One region of the Proteus mirabilis HI4320 genome, then DNA from elsewhere that is predicted to be linked to it. Evidence: predicted binding sites of a transcription regulator. Region 1 holds the regulator's gene; each other region holds the start of a gene.

Region 1 (3,985 bases):
CATTCGTCGCTTCTTAGCCAAAACAGTATAATGTTCCTTTGTTGGTTATAAATCACCAGCAATACTATTTTATAGCGTACAATTATTGCTCTTAAATCTGTCATTGTTGATAAAAAGACCAAATGACAATAGGTTAAACACAGGAAGCAGTAGCGATACGCCGATATGTGGGGTATTATTGGGCGCTTCATATTGAGTCATTGGTATACGCCCTTTCACAGCAAAATTTATGGCAAAAGAACAAACTGATCGCACCACACTGGATTTGTTCGCAAATGAACGCAGACCTGGGCGACCTAAAACAAACCCGCTTTCTCGGGATGAACAGCTTAGAATTAATAAACGAAACCAATTACGACGCGATCGCGTCAATGGATTACGTCGGGTTGAGTTGAAATTAAATGAGGATGCTGTCAATGCGCTTAATGAGCTTGCGAGCGCAAAAAATGTCAGTCGTAGTGAGCTTATTGAAGAAATATTACTAGAACAACTCGCACAAACTTATGCGTTAAAAAAACATCAAAGCTAAAAAAATCAGCAGGAAAATCACACAAATTCGACAGAATTACCCTGCTCTTTTCGTCAAAATAGTGCTTTAGTTTTCAATGATGAAAACATGATGTTTATCTTTTACTGGTAATTGTTCAAAAATACAGACAAAGAGAATAAAAGAGGTTATCTCACTTTATGGCAATCATAGGAATATTCTTCGGCAGTGATACCGGCAACACTGAAAATATTGCCAAAATGCTTCAAGAAAGATTAGGCGCGGATAATGCCGAAGTTCATGATATCGCAAAATCCAGTCAAGAAGACATCGAAGCATTTGATATTCTATTACTAGGTATTCCTACCTGGTATTATGGTGAAGCACAATGCGATTGGGATGACTTTTTCCCAACATTAGAAGATATTGATTTCAACGGTAAACTTGTTGCTCTATTTGGTTGTGGTGACCAAGAAGACTATGCAGAATACTTCTGTGACGCAATGGGAACTATTCGTGATATCATTGAACCTCGTGGCGCAGTCATTGTGGGTCATTGGCCTACTGAAGGTTATCATTTTGAAGCATCTAAAGGTCTTGCTGATGATAATCACTTTATCGGCCTTGCGATTGATGAAGATCGCCAACCAGAATTAACTGAAGAGCGTGTTGACGCTTGGGTTGCTCAGATCAAAGAAGAGATGAGCCTTGACGAAATTCTGGGATAATATAAATTCTTAATATTGAGAATGATAATTATTCAATGGTGTGCTAAGATAGTGTGATAGGTGGGGTGTTTATTTTTTAATATCATGCCTATAATCATTAAGGTTATTAAATACCCTATGTATTAATGAATATATACAGTATTTTGTGAGCACATATTAAATTCACCATTAGCAACAGGATTAAATCCGCATGACCGACAATAATAAAGCGTTAAAAAATGCTGGGTTAAAAGTTACACTTCCTCGCTTAAAGATCTTGGAAGTGCTCCAGGATCCTGAGTGCCATCATGTCAGTGCTGAAGATCTCTATAAAAAACTGATCGATATCGGCGAAGAGATTGGTCTGGCAACAGTCTATCGCGTCTTAAACCAATTTGATGATGCTGGTATTGTTACCCGACATAATTTTGAAGGTGGTAAATCAGTATTTGAATTAACTCAACAACATCACCATGATCACTTAATTTGCCTTGATTGTGGTAAAGTTATCGAGTTTACTGACGATGCTATCGAAGTTCGTCAAAGAAATATCGCTGAACGCCATGGCATCAAACTTTCCAATCATAGCCTGTATTTATATGGTCACTGCGCCGCAGGTAATTGTAAAGAAGATAGCCACGCACATGATGAGAAGTAATCATTCTGGATAATATCTCAGTAAAAAAAGGAACTGCCCGCAGTTCCTTTTTTATTGGTAACGCTACTTAACCACACTAATACTATGCTTAATATGTTTTAGGTGTACTACGATAGTAAATGTAACAATGACCAATAGTGACCAAGATCCCCACTTCCCAGCATGCACAACAGACCACGCACCAATTTGATTTGGATATTGCCATACACCAAAGAACGTACCGAAATTCTCAGCAAGCCAAATAAAAAAACCTATCAGAACAAAAGCCAGTAACAGAGGCATCCGTCTCTCTGTATCATAAGGCGTAAAATAGACCACACTACGGGCATAAAGACCTAAAATAAATGCCGTTAAATACCAACGATAATCACCAATAAAATGATGAGAAAAGAAATTAATATAAATAGCGAGAGCAACCAAAGTTGCCATCCAATAAGGAGGATAATGTTCTATTCGAACTTTTAAAAAACGCCATGCTTGAATTAAATAACTCCCGACAGCAGAATACATAAACCCTGTAAATAAAGGCACTTCCCACAATTTTGTGTAAGCAAAATCAGGATATTTCCATGAGCCAATCGCTGCTGATGTTTTAAATAGCTCCATGACAAAACCTACAACATGAAAAAAACAAATTGCTTTTAATTCATCCCATGTTTCAAGTTTTCCCCATACCATCCATAATTGGAAAACAATAGCGAGAATAAGCAAAACATCATAACGCGGTATACCTAGCACTCCTTTACTAGGCGTCGCAAATAAAATAAAGAAGAAAAAACCAGCGAATAAGCAAGAACGTGCCTCTTTTACACCGAAAAAAAGAAACTCAACAATAAATCGATTTATACCTCTGAAAGGCTTTAATGGTGGCTCTAATAAGAAATCATCCAATCGTTTTAACATGCTTCTTCCTGAAAACCTGTATTATTCAATTGTATTAAATGCAGATTAATAAATATAAATAAAGAAAGGTAAAATAAGTTGCAAGAAATCTGCCATAAAATGAAAAAATGCACAAGAATGAAAAAGACTAAAAAAAAGGATATTAAAAAACATGAATACATTACTCTTTTTTATTTATCATATTTTTTATTGTTTTTTCTTTTTTATCATAATGTTAATTAGATTTTTTATTAAGGATAAAGCGTAATAAATACACTTTATCCTTATTGTTATTTAGAAAATCGTAAATGGCATGATCACATTGAATTTAACGTCTTTTTCATCTTGGAAGATATTACCAAAACCACCTTCATAGCTTGGTATATCGGAATGGTTATCATAACGAGTGTAGTGGAGTTTAAATAACGTACCTTTCGCTCTCCCCTCTTGAACGGTATACATGATGTCGGCATTCCATGCGCTTTCTCTAATACGTTTACTTTGGTCATAAATAGGGTTACTACTCGGTTTTGCATCCCAAGCATACACATAGGAAGTACCAATCGCCCAGCCCGGTAGATCCCAATTTTTTAGATCATACATCACTCCCGCGTATAATGCTTTTTCACCATTGGCGTTAAAATCAGAACGACCATCCCACCAGATATCTAAACGACCATTCGAGGTTGCCCATCCCGGCGTCATACGTTGTAAAAAGTAACCTTGGTTACCTTCTGCTTTAACCCAAGTACCTTCAACTTTAAAATCAAATACATTGTAGGTATAGCCTAAAGTGAATGCTTGTAACCATGCCAAACCATCATAAACATCGTTAATTCCCCCTCCGGTGACTTTATCTTTTGCACCGTAGAATTGATAAGAGGTTTTTAATGTATTATTTGCGATAGGGAAATCGTAAGAAACTTTGCCAAAATATTGATCAATATAACCATCAGCTTGGCCAAATGCGGCTTCTAATACTAAGCTATTTTTAAAATCATATTTGGCACCAAAAGAGTGTAAATAACTGATATTTGTCTCTAAGTCTGCCTTACGGAAATTGTACATATTCCGATACCACGGCGCTTTATATTCATCAGTCCACATATATGAGAAAGAGAGTTCACCATTTTTATCGAAATCAAATACAGCGCCCGCTTCTGCACCGCGATAAGTACCAGGTAAGAAACTCCAATGAGGACGTAATAATGTTTGCCCTTTAGGTTGAATATATCCACCTTGAGCCCAGAA
Region 2 (3,985 bases), 1.3 Mb from region 1:
TTCCTGATGCACGTCCATTTGGTCTTTGTCACAAAATACCGGCGAAAAATATTTGATCAGGATGCAATTGAAAAATTGCGAGGCTACTTTGCCAGTGTTTGTGCTGATTTTGATGTTGAACTGGTTGAAATGGATGGGGAACGGGATCACGTTCATTTACTGATTAATTACCCGCCAAAACTGGCGATATCTAATCTGGTTAACAGCCTTAAAGGGGTATCGAGTCGATTACTTCGACGTGATCGTCCTGATATTGCACAACGTGATTACTACAAGGGGGTTCTTTGGTCGCCGAGTTATTTCGCGGGGAGTTGTGGTGGCGCACCAATATCCATTATCCGCCAGTACATTGAGCAACAGGAAACACCGAGTTAGTTAAAAAACCACACCTTATATCCCCGACCTGAAGGACGGGGTTTTACGGTGCTTTGGATAACTGCTGGCCTATTTTCTGACTATTTCTTAAATAGCCTTCTATCAAAACTTTCAATAGTTTGTTTTTGCAATCTTAACTGCATGGTTTTACACCAACTAGCGGATAGTCCTGCCGCTGTTAATAAGCGACGATACGACTCCTCATCAAATGGCATATGAAAAGCAATAGCAATTGCTTCTTTGACCGAGATATCGCTATTTCTTGAGCGTAGAACCAAAGGATGATGACAGCCTACTTCGCCGGGACTTATCACGCGATATAACCAGCCACAAAAACCGCTATCTTGCATCAGTTGTGAAAAATCGCTGATATCAGTCACCGTGTTTAACTTATAACAAGGTGAACGAGGCTGGGTCACTTGAATTAAAGCGTCACCCCATTGATATATATCACCAATAAAAACATTCTCTTCTGTCAGACCGGTAGTCGAAATATTTTCACCAAACGCAGGAGCATTAAATAAGTCAGCCAGTTGAGGAAATTGCTCAGACCAGTAATGATAATGTTCTTGAGGATAATGGCACAAAGCGCGATCAGGCCCACCATGAAACCCTTTTTCTGCTTGCTCATCACCTGCTAAGCCCAGTGATGTTAGTTTAATATGCCCATCCACCAGCCTTTTGGTGATCGCACTGGTAAATCCATTTGCAGTCGTCGTGATATTGCCAATAAAAACACTGGGGAAATAGCGCATAACTCATTGCCTCAATGAAAAAAAGTCCTTTTATAATAAAGAGAGCAGGCTAAATAAACAATGCCGACAATAATTGTCGGCATTGATAAATAGAGAGAAAAGAGAATGATAGCGATATTATGCTTTGCTCTGATAGCGTTTTTGCGCCTCATCCCAGTTAACTACAGACCAGAATGCTTTGATATAATCAGGACGACGGTTTTGATATTTCAAGTAATACGCATGTTCCCATACATCTAAGCCAATAATTGGATAGCCAGATGCACCTGCTAACTCTTCACCCATTAATGGGCTATCTTGGTTTGCGGTAGAAACAACAGCTAATTTTCCATCATCTTTTAATACTAACCATGCCCAACCTGAACCAAAACGGCTAGCAGCGGCTTTTTCAAACAACTCTTTAAATGCATCAACACTACCAAAATCACGTTCAATGGCATCTTTTAATGAACCATGTAATTGAGTGCCTAGCTTTAATCCTTTCCAGAAGAAAGTATGGTTAGAATGACCACCCGCATTGTTACGTACAAAGGTACGTTGATCAGCAGGTACTTTATGTAAATTTTTAACGAGTTCATCAATTTCTAAACCCGCTAATTCAGGCAGTTTTTCTAACGCAGTATTGGTATTGTTCACATAAGTTTGATGATGCTTAGTATGGTGAATTTCCATTGTGCGCTCATCAAAATGAGGTTCTAGCGCATCATAAGCATAAGGGAGTGCAGGTAATGTATAGCTCATATTAATCTCCAGTGCTGTTTTATATTCGATCACGCCATGTGATTTATCTCTTTATTATAGTGAAAAAAATGTTAATGAAAATCATTATCATATCCATATTATTTTTGTGGTTTTTTTATCCAACCCAGTGACATCAATTTTCACAGTATTTTATTTTAAATAAAAAGCTTATTATTGGTTTAATATTTCATAAAATACCCAAAAGGTAGATAAATTATACATAACAACCTTTAGCACTAATTGATCACGCCATGAAAAGCATTTCCATTATTTCGTGATCTTATGCGCAAAAAAGAAACAATGTCTCTTTACCCTCTTTTGTTAACGACTTTTTGACATAGTATTAACAACAGTAAGGAGAACAATTATGACAAAAATAAACCAACATCACATTCCTGCAAACATTGCAGAGCACGCCCTGATTAATAAAGAGCAATACCAAAAAGATTATGCATTATCCATCGAAAACCCTGAGGCCTTTTGGGCAGATAAAGGGAAAATTGTTGATTGGATAACCCCCTATACTATTGTGAAAAATACCTCCTTTGATCCAGGCCATGTCCGTATTCGCTGGTTTGAAGATGGGCAACTTAACATTAGCCAAAACTGTCTTGATCGCCATTTAGAAAAACGCGCGGATCAAGTTGCTATTATTTGGGAAGGTGATTCCCCTAATGAATCGAAAAGCATTACCTATCGCCAACTTCATCAAGATGTTTGTCAATTCGCCAATGTATTAAAAAAACTGGGTATCAAAAAAGGCGATGTGGTGGCTATTTATATGCCAATGGTTCCTGAAGCGGCTGTTGCGATGTTGGCTTGTACTCGTATTGGGGCTATTCATTCTGTTATTTTTGGTGGTTTCTCACCAGAAGCAGTGGCAGGGCGCATTATTGACTCTAAAGCAAAATTAGTGATCACTGCAGATGAAGGCTTACGTGCTGGTAGAGCAATCCCCTTAAAGAAAAATGTTGATGATGCCCTCACTCATGTGGATATCCCGCCTATTGAACATGTTGTGGTCTTACGTCGAACAGGGCAAACAGAACAATGGATTGAAGGACGCGATTTATGGTGGGATGAAATTGTTCAAGGCGTCAGTACAGAATGTGATGTGGAAGTCATGAACGCAGAAGATCCACTCTTTATTCTCTACACATCAGGCTCTACGGGGAAACCCAAAGGCGTATTGCACACCACTGGCGGTTATCTTGTTTATGCCTCAATGACCTTTAAATACACCTTTGACTATCATGATGGTGAGATTTATTGGTGTACAGCGGATGTCGGTTGGGTAACTGGCCATAGCTACTTGTTATATGGCCCGCTATCAAATGGTGCCACAACAGTGATGTTTGAGGGCGTCCCCAATTACCCCTCCGTCAATCGTATGGCCCAGATTGTTGATAAACACCAAGTTAATATTCTCTATACCGCACCTACTGCGATCCGCGCATTAATGGCGGAAGGAGACAAAGCCATTGAAGGTACACAACGAACCTCTTTACGCATTTTAGGCTCAGTAGGAGAGCCTATTAACCCAGAAGCTTGGGAATGGTTTTATCAAAAAATGGGACGTAGCCAATGCCCTATTGTTGATACATGGTGGCAAACAGAAACAGGAGGCTTCATGATAACCCCATTGCCAGGAGCAATGGATCTAAAACCAGGCTCAGCGACTCGTCCATTCTTTGGTGTACAACCTGCGATTGTTGACAATATGGGGGAAATACAAGACGGTGCTTGTGAAGGTAATTTGGTGATCGTAGATTCATGGCCGGGCCAAGCAAGAACATTATTTGGCGATCATGACCGTTTTGAACAGACTTACTTTTCAACCTTTAAAGGCATGTACTTTTCAGGTGATGGTGCCCGCCGTGATGAGGACGGTGATTATTGGATAACAGGCCGTGTTGATGATGTTTTAAATATCTCTGGTCACCGTTTAGGTACTGCTGAAATTGAATCAGCACTTGTCGCCCATCCTAAAATTGCAGAAGCGGCTGTTGTTGGTATTCCCCATAATATAAAAGGACAAGCTATTTATGCTTATGTCACGCTAAATCATGGTGAAGAGCCTACGGCAGAGCTTTATACAGAAGTGCGCAATTGGG
Region 3 (3,985 bases), 1.1 Mb from region 1:
TGAGGTAAATGCATAAAAGCAGAAAATGGTGCTTTATTCGCTTGATTTAGTGTTAAAAATGCATTCCATTCATCACCGCTATAATTAGCACAAAAACGTTGCGCTAAATTGACTTGATAGCAATCCCCTGAAAGTAAGTATTGATGAATTTTAGCAATTTTTTCATTGTATTCATCACTACTCATGTTTGATTGCCATGGAGAAGTTAAGACAAAAGGTTCTTTTTTTTCTATTGTGTTATTATCAGCGTGCTTTGCTAGCCATTGGAGACGTGCGTCAATATCTTGGTAGCTTATTAATGTGGCTTTTTTCAGTTGATGGTCAACAATTAGTGCCCAATCATAAATACCGATAGCCATATCAGCGAAATTAAGTTCATTTTTTGCTAATTCTGGTAATATTTCAATGCGACGACCTAAATCGTAACTCCATATACCTAATGCGCCACCTAGAAAAGGAAGCGTTTCATCACTGACTGGATGAAAATTAAAAGCGTCTAATGCTGTTTGGATAAGCGTAAAGGGATCTTTTTTAGAGCGTTTGACTCGACCGGTTTTCTCTTTAATAGTGGTAATTTGTTTGCGTGTTTCTAAGGTAATAGCAGGATCGGATACAACAATATCAAAACGATTATGGTGATGTTCGGCAAAACCTGAATGCAGTAAACTAGACCAAGACAAAGAGGCGATAGGTGCAAATACCCGTAATGCTAAATCAGGGGTATAAGTTAATTCACGTTGCTGTAATTGCATATCCATTTTATGACCATTTAAACAAGTATTCTGTATCATTTACACTATCAATCATTAGTTCAGTGATTGCATTATTGTAAAGACCAACATAGAAATCGATTAAGATAAGAGTAACATTATGTTTCTAGGAATGCCTACATTAACACATGAAGAACAACAAAAAGCAGTAGAAAAAATTCAACATCTGATGTCCGAAGGTATGAGTAGTGGTGAGGCGATCCAATTGGTCGCTCAAGAATTAAGAGAAAAACACACGACTCGTGAATCAGTCTCTATTGTGTTTGACGATGACAATGATTAAAACATTTTTTTAACAAATGTCACAAATACCCTGTTTTGCTTATGCTATGCTTAATAGAAACTCGTCCTGCTTTAAGGGATATTTTCGGGAGGTTATTATGAAATTAAGCAAATTAGTTGGTCAAACAGGGATACTTGGTGCAGGTTTTTTTCTTGCGGTTTCTTTTGGAGCCTCTGCAGAAAGTGTCACAAATGTGAATAATGATAATAATGTTGTGCGCTCAGCCCCTTTTGCTAGTTGTGTTAATCTTGATAAAGAACAACTTGCCACTAGAGTGAAAAATGATTATTTACTCAATCGATTACCTCGCTGGCAGGATGATAAAAAAGCGCTAGGACCAAAACCTGTGGCGAATATTAATGCGAACGATGTTATCAAAAGAGATAATAGCTATCATGTTATCTTGGATGTAAGAGGTGCTCGTACCGATCTACGTTACAATGTTGAAGTTAATTGTGATGAGAATAAAATTACCTATATATCAAGTAAATAGTATCATTTAACTGATAAAAAATAGCGATTTTTCGCCCATTTTTTATATCATTACTTGAAAATAAAAAAGAGATAAACGTAAATGTTTATCTCTTTTTTTAATATTGAGCACGGTATTTATTTCGACTCAAAAGGTAAGCGAGAATAGTGTTGGCTTCGTGCTCGATAAAAGGTCACTCTTTCTTGAAAATAGCTTTGTAAAGCTTGAGGTTGCTCTCTTGCTATCGCATCAGCTACTACTGGCATATTATAACGCTCTTTAAAGGCAACCCCTGAAGCGGCTAGGTTGACATTAATTTTATCTTTTTCTTCTTGTGTAAGTTCAGCAAGGTTATAACCCATCGTACTTTCTCCCTTGTTATATGAGAGTAAAGTAAAAGAGAGCGATGAGTAATGCAAGTAACTAAAAGAAATTATTTTAAAAAATTTTAAAAAAAGAAATAGAAAGCAATTGTATAGATAATGGATAAAAAACTTTATTACTAATAGTTATTAGTAGTAAATAATATTGCCTTTAAATAAATTATTCTACTGGTACATTTTTTAGCTAGCCAAGGTAACATATTTATTATATTGAATTAATTATATTTAAAATTAGTTTTTTTAATGTTTCCCTGAGTTAGTAACCAATTTTGACGAGTTTTATATTTGATCTAGATCAATTTTATTTATATCAATTATTTTTACATTATAGATAAAGTAATAATTAAATTTTAATAAAATGTTAATATTGTCTATTTTATGTTTTATTTTTTAAGTTAATTTTTATAAAAACGATTGAGTAATCACTAACAGAATGAAAAATAAGGATAAAAAAAAGCCCTGTTGGGGAAACAGGGCAAAAAATAATACAACACCAGGGAAAAATGTATTATAAATAAAATTAACTAAATGGTTAATAAGTAAATTTACGTGAATATTGATTTTTTTATTAATCAAAAAATAATCAACATTAAATTGTTATGGAAACAAAAGGGAAAAGGCGCTAATAAATAAGCAGAAAATGGAAATAAGTAAAATAAAATTTAAGTAAAAACAAAGAAGATAGAGAAGAAAAACGGAGTACTTTAAAACATTTTTTATTAATAGAGTTCGTAATAGTCCTGCCCCTAAAGTAAAGTTATTAATATTTTGTTAAAAAATAATAATTCCGTTCGTTAAAGTTATATTATTTTTTCACTATGCATTTCTTATAATGCTAATGCACTTTTCAAATTCTTATTAGCATTACTACTAAGAGAATATTTAATTAATAAATCCACTTATTTGATTTAAATCTCACTTTAAAATGAAAATTGTATATTTGGCAATCAATTCTTATTGGTGTTTTTTTCATCTTTTAGCATGTTGTTAAATAATCAATTAACAATATTTTGTAGATCAGTAAATTTATTTTATTATATAATATAGAATGTTTTAATTATTTATCTAAATGATATTTATAGGTTTTTTATTTTGTTATGCTAAAGTTTCTAGTTAATAAGATAATTAAATAGAATGATTAAATAATAAAAAAATAAACAAAAAATATACATATCGTATAATCTTGTGTTACATTTAAGTCGCTTTTTAGACAATCATTTTTGATATGAGATAAAGACATACATAAGCCATTTATTGGTTCAATTATAGGTGTTTATCTGTTTTTTATTTCAATAGCGATGTAAGGATAGGTTATATACGTTATTACATAAGGGGATTAATTTGACAGGGCTAATTAACTTTGCAAATAACATTTTATGGGGATATGTACTTATTTACTTACTCCTTGGTGTGGGTATTTATTTCACTATTCGAACAGGATTTATTCAAATCCGCCATTTTGGTCATATGTTTTCTATTTTAAAAAATAGTCATAAGTCAGATAAATCAGGTATCTCTTCATTCCAAGCTTTATGTACAAGTTTAGCTGCACGTGTTGGAACAGGTAACTTAACCGGTGTAGCAATTGCGCTGACCGCAGGTGGCCCTGGGGCCATTTTTTGGATGTGGGTAGTTGCAATTATAGGTATGGCGACTTCCTTAATAGAAAGTACATTAGCACAGTTGTATAAAACTAAAGATGATGAAGGTAACTATCGCGGTGGCCCTGCTTATTATATGACAAAAGGTCTCAATATGCGTTGGATGGGCGTATTATTCGCCATTTTCCTCATCATTGCCTTCGGACTTGTTTTTAATGCGGTACAAGCTAACTCAATAGCGCAAGCAGCTGCATCAGCATTTAATTTCGATCCATTATATGTTGGTATTGGACTGGTGGTGATGAGCGGCTTTATTATTTTTGGCGGTCTACGTTGGATTGCGCGTGTTGCTGAGCTGGTTGTACCCATTATGGCTATCGCCTATTTATTATTAGCATTTTGGGTTGTCGCAGATCATTTTGAACGTTTACCTGAAGTGTTTATGCTAATTTTTAAAAGCGCATTTGGTTTACAGG
Region 4 (3,985 bases), 910 kb from region 1:
GAGGACTATCTTGAAGGCACCATGCCAGTAGATCAGCGTACTAAACAGCCTTTTGGTTTATTACATGGTGGGGCCTCTGTGGTATTAGCTGAAACCTTAGGGTCAATTGCTGGCTATTTATGCACAAAAGGTGAACAAAAAGTGGTGGGTTTAGAAATCAATGCCAACCATATGCGAGCAGTAAAAGAAGGGGTTGTAAAAGGTGTCTGTAAACCTATTCATTTAGGTCGTACACATCAAGTATGGTCAATAGAAATTTTTGATGACGCTGACCGTAAAGTTTGTATTTCACGTTTAACAACTGCGGTTATTGTTTAATTCGTTAATTAATAATAGACGCCTAAGGTTATTATTTCACTTTAGGCGTTTTTTATTTATTGAAATGAGGTCATGTGAAAAAATTATCTTTATTTAAGTTTAAATTTTAATGATAATTATTATCTTCATTATTATTAATAGTAAGAAAAAATGACATCAACCATTCTAAATTATAAAAGCGTTTTTATTTTAATCGGTAGTTTATTACTTACAGCATGTGATAACGAATCAACTCACAATAAGAGTGAAGAGATAATAAATTATCCTGTACGTACTATGTCGGGGTTTAATATCGCGTATCCAACTTCATTCTCATTAAATAGAGATGATACAGAACACTATTTTCAATTATTACCTGATCATGTCCAAGATGTCACATCACAGATGTTAGTTTATCAAGCCAAACCAGTATGCCAGTTATCAGAAGTTCGTTTAGTTTATTTTAAACTTGACGATATGATGAGTTATGATATTGATTCAGGAGCACAGGGTATCGTTGATAATATTTCCACTATTGATGGTATGAAAGAAACTTCAACAACAATAAAGCCTTTCACAGTGTCAGAAATGCCAGCTCGACAAATTTTCTTTGAAGGAAAGTTGTCTAATCAAAAAGTGAGCTATGAAGGGGTATTAATTGCGGATACTAACACAAATCGTGTATGGCAATTACAATTTATTGCTGAAAATAAAAGTAATAATAATCAAGAAGTTATTGATTGTACTAATAGGTATGTGAATTCAATTAGTATCAATCAATAAGTCATAAAAGCACACAATACAATAAGAAGTTATCACAAAAGTGGTGCTATCTTACCTATCAGTATAAGCATAAAAAGAAAATATTTTGCGATTATCAATTGTTGATTTTTTATGCTTTTTCTCTACATTTCAGTGACAAAGGTATAAAATGTATTTGCTTTGCAACTTTTATGCGTATTGTGCGAAATAAAGGAATTTAAAAAAGTTTTATTTTTGTAATGAAAAAAGATAAAAATTGTTACATTTCAATTTATTAAGCGCTATATTTAACAATTAAAAAGCAAAAAAAGAGCAATTTTTAAACGATTTTATAATATCCTTTCAAAAGACAGGGTTGAAGTGATAAGGGTTATCATTACCATTAGAGTCAGGAAAGATATTAATCTCCTTTCGAAATGAGGTCAGTAATGACAAACAATGTTGAAACTTTTTCTCTAAATGATACTGCTTGGCAAGGCATTGTGCTGACTGATAGTGCAGCGAAACATATTTGCCAATTAGTGGAGAAAAACCCTGAAAGTCAGGGACTTTCCTTAAGTATTAAGCCATCAGGTTGTACGGGCTATGGTTATGTTATTGAGCTTGCTGCAGGCCCCTCAGAGGACGATCTTGTCTATGAACATAATGGTGCCAAGTTATTCGTTGCATTAAAAGCCATGCCATTCATTGATGGTTTAGTTGTTGATTATGTCCGTGAAGGACTTAATCAGATGTTTAAATTTAATAATCCTAAAGCTCAGAACGTCTGCGGATGTGGTGAGAGCTTTGGGGTATAACATAGTGAAGTCAGATTATGTCTCAGAGCAATGTTGAAATTGGTGATGAAGTTCAAGGCTGGCTCAGTGATCATCACTATAAAGAAGGGTTCTATACCGATATCTCAACCGATACGTTAGATAAAGGGTTGAATGAAGCGGTTGTGCGAGCTATTTCAGCTAAAAGAAATGAGCCAGAGTGGATGCTAGAGTTTCGTCTTGATGCTTATCGTCATTGGCTAGAGATGGAAGAGCCTCATTGGCTAAAAGCAGATTATCCATCGCTGAATTATCAAGATTATAGTTATTATTCAGCGCCATCTTGCGGTGCTTGTTGTGCCAATGGCAGTTGTGCTAGTGGTAACAATGAAGCTGTCTCAACACAAGAAACCCAAGATTATTTAACTAAAGAAGTTGAAGACGCATTTAATCAGTTAGGCGTGCCAGTAAGAGAAGGGCAGTCAGTGGCTGTAGATGCTATTTTTGACTCAGTATCGGTTTCTACCACTTATCGTGAAGAGCTAGCTAAACATGGTGTTATTTTCTGCTCCTTCGGTGAAGCGATTCAAGAATATCCCGAATTAGTACGCCAATATTTAGGTACAGTTGTTTCTAGCCACGATAACTATTTTGCGGCACTTAATGCGGCGGTCGCTTCTGATGGTACCTTTGTTTATATTCCTAAAGGTGTTCGCTGCCCTATGGAATTATCCACCTATTTTCGTATTAATGCGGCACAAACAGGCCAATTTGAACGTACGATTTTAATTGCGGATGAAGGAAGTTACGTCAGTTACATCGAAGGGTGTTCAGCACCTGTACGTGATAGCTATCAGCTGCATGCTGCCGTTGTTGAAGTTATCATTCATAAAGATGCCGAAGTGAAATATTCCACGGTACAAAACTGGTTCTCTGGCGGTGATAGCGAAGGCGGAATTCTTAACTTCGTCACTAAGCGTGCCCTTTGTGAAGGTGAGAACGCTAAAATGTCGTGGACTCAATCTGAAACAGGTTCAGCGATCACTTGGAAATACCCAAGTGTTATCTTAAAAGGAGATAATTCAACGGCTGAATTTTTCTCAGTGGCACTGACCAATGGTAACCAACAAGCTGACACGGGAACCAAGATGATCCACATCGGTAAAAATACCAAATCAACTATTATTTCTAAGGGTATTTCTGCGGGTAAAAGTCAAAATAGTTATCGCGGTTTGGTGAAAGTGTTACCTGGTGCGCAGAATGCACGTAACTACACACAATGTGACTCAATGTTAATTGGCACAGAGTGTGGTGCTCACACCTTCCCTTATGTTGAAGTCATGAATAACTCAGCACAATTAGAGCATGAAGCGACAACGTCACGTATTGGTGAAGATCAGTTATTTTACTGCCGTCAACGTGGATTAAGTGAAGACGATGCAATCTCAATGATTGTCAATGGATTTTGTAAGGACGTGTTCTCAGAATTACCGCTGGAATTTGCTGTAGAAGCACAAAAATTATTAGCAATCAGCTTAGAACATAGCGTTGGTTAACCATTAACCAAATTCTGGGTATAAAAATACCGAAGGCATATATTATGTTAGATATTAAAAATTTACATGTCAGTGTTGAAGGCAATGAAATTCTTAAAGGATTAGATTTGCAAGTACGTGCCGGCGAAGTGCACGCTATCATGGGGCCAAACGGTTCAGGTAAAAGTACATTATCCGCAACCTTAGCAGGTCGCGAAGAGTATGAAGTTGATGAAGGTAGTGTGACTTTTAAAAACAAAGATCTACTGGAATTAGAGCCTGAAGAGCGAGCGGGTGAAGGTATCTTTATGGCATTTCAATACCCAGTAGAGATCCCCGGTGTCAGTAACCAGTTTTTCTTACAATCCTCAGTCAATGCGGTAAGAGAATATCGAGGCCAAGAGCCGTTAGATCGCTTTGATTTTGAAGATTTTATTGAAGATAAAATCAAACTATTGGATATGCCTCAAGATTTGTTAACTCGTTCTGTTAACGTAGGTTTTTCTGGTGGTGAGAAAAAACGTAACGATATTTTGCAAATGGCTGCCCTTGAACCTGAACTGTGTATCTTAGATGAAACCGACTCAGGACTTGATATCGATGCGTTAAAAATTGTCGCTAATGGTGTCAATAGCT

Evidence for each region. The regulator Fur, encoded in region 1, represses iron uptake genes when iron is present. The targets are predictions, from matches to a motif close to ATAATAATGAGAACNACTATCAA.
Region 2: sodA (superoxide dismutase [Mn]) is a predicted target of Fur. The motif match lies at 1,940-1,962, and genes of this name have one in related genera.
Region 3: PMI_RS07820 (DNA polymerase III subunit theta) is a predicted target of Fur. The motif match lies at 2,025-2,047, and genes of this name have one in related genera.
Region 4: sufA (Fe-S cluster assembly scaffold SufA) is a predicted target of Fur. The motif match lies at 1,420-1,442, and genes of this name have one in related genera.

The regions. Positions count from the first base shown of each region.
Region 1 is NC_010554.1:583,659-587,643, reverse strand. It holds gene ybfF (esterase) at 1-31, shown strand, start outside; gene ybfE (LexA regulated protein) at 230-529, shown strand; gene fldA (flavodoxin FldA) at 688-1,215, shown strand; gene fur (ferric iron uptake transcriptional regulator) at 1,406-1,852, shown strand; gene PMI_RS02670 (DUF817 domain-containing protein) at 1,916-2,755, opposite strand; gene chiP (chitoporin ChiP) at 3,029-3,985, opposite strand, start outside.
Region 2 is NC_010554.1:3,330,761-3,334,745, forward strand. It holds gene tnpA (IS200/IS605 family transposase) at 1-375, shown strand, start outside; gene yiiM (6-hydroxyaminopurine reductase) at 456-1,130, opposite strand; gene sodA (superoxide dismutase [Mn]) at 1,248-1,871, opposite strand; gene acs (acetate--CoA ligase) at 2,239-3,985, shown strand, end outside.
Region 3 is NC_010554.1:1,711,781-1,715,765, reverse strand. It holds gene pabB (aminodeoxychorismate synthase component 1) at 1-791, opposite strand, end outside; gene PMI_RS07830 (YoaH family protein) at 871-1,053, shown strand; gene yebF (protein YebF) at 1,151-1,546, shown strand; gene PMI_RS07820 (DNA polymerase III subunit theta) at 1,663-1,887, opposite strand; gene PMI_RS07815 (alanine/glycine:cation symporter family protein) at 3,250-3,985, shown strand, end outside.
Region 4 is NC_010554.1:1,493,274-1,497,258, reverse strand. It holds gene PMI_RS06860 (hotdog fold thioesterase) at 1-318, shown strand, start outside; gene PMI_RS06855 (hypothetical protein) at 469-1,080, shown strand; gene sufA (Fe-S cluster assembly scaffold SufA) at 1,488-1,856, shown strand; gene sufB (Fe-S cluster assembly protein SufB) at 1,874-3,370, shown strand; gene sufC (Fe-S cluster assembly ATPase SufC) at 3,415-3,985, shown strand, end outside.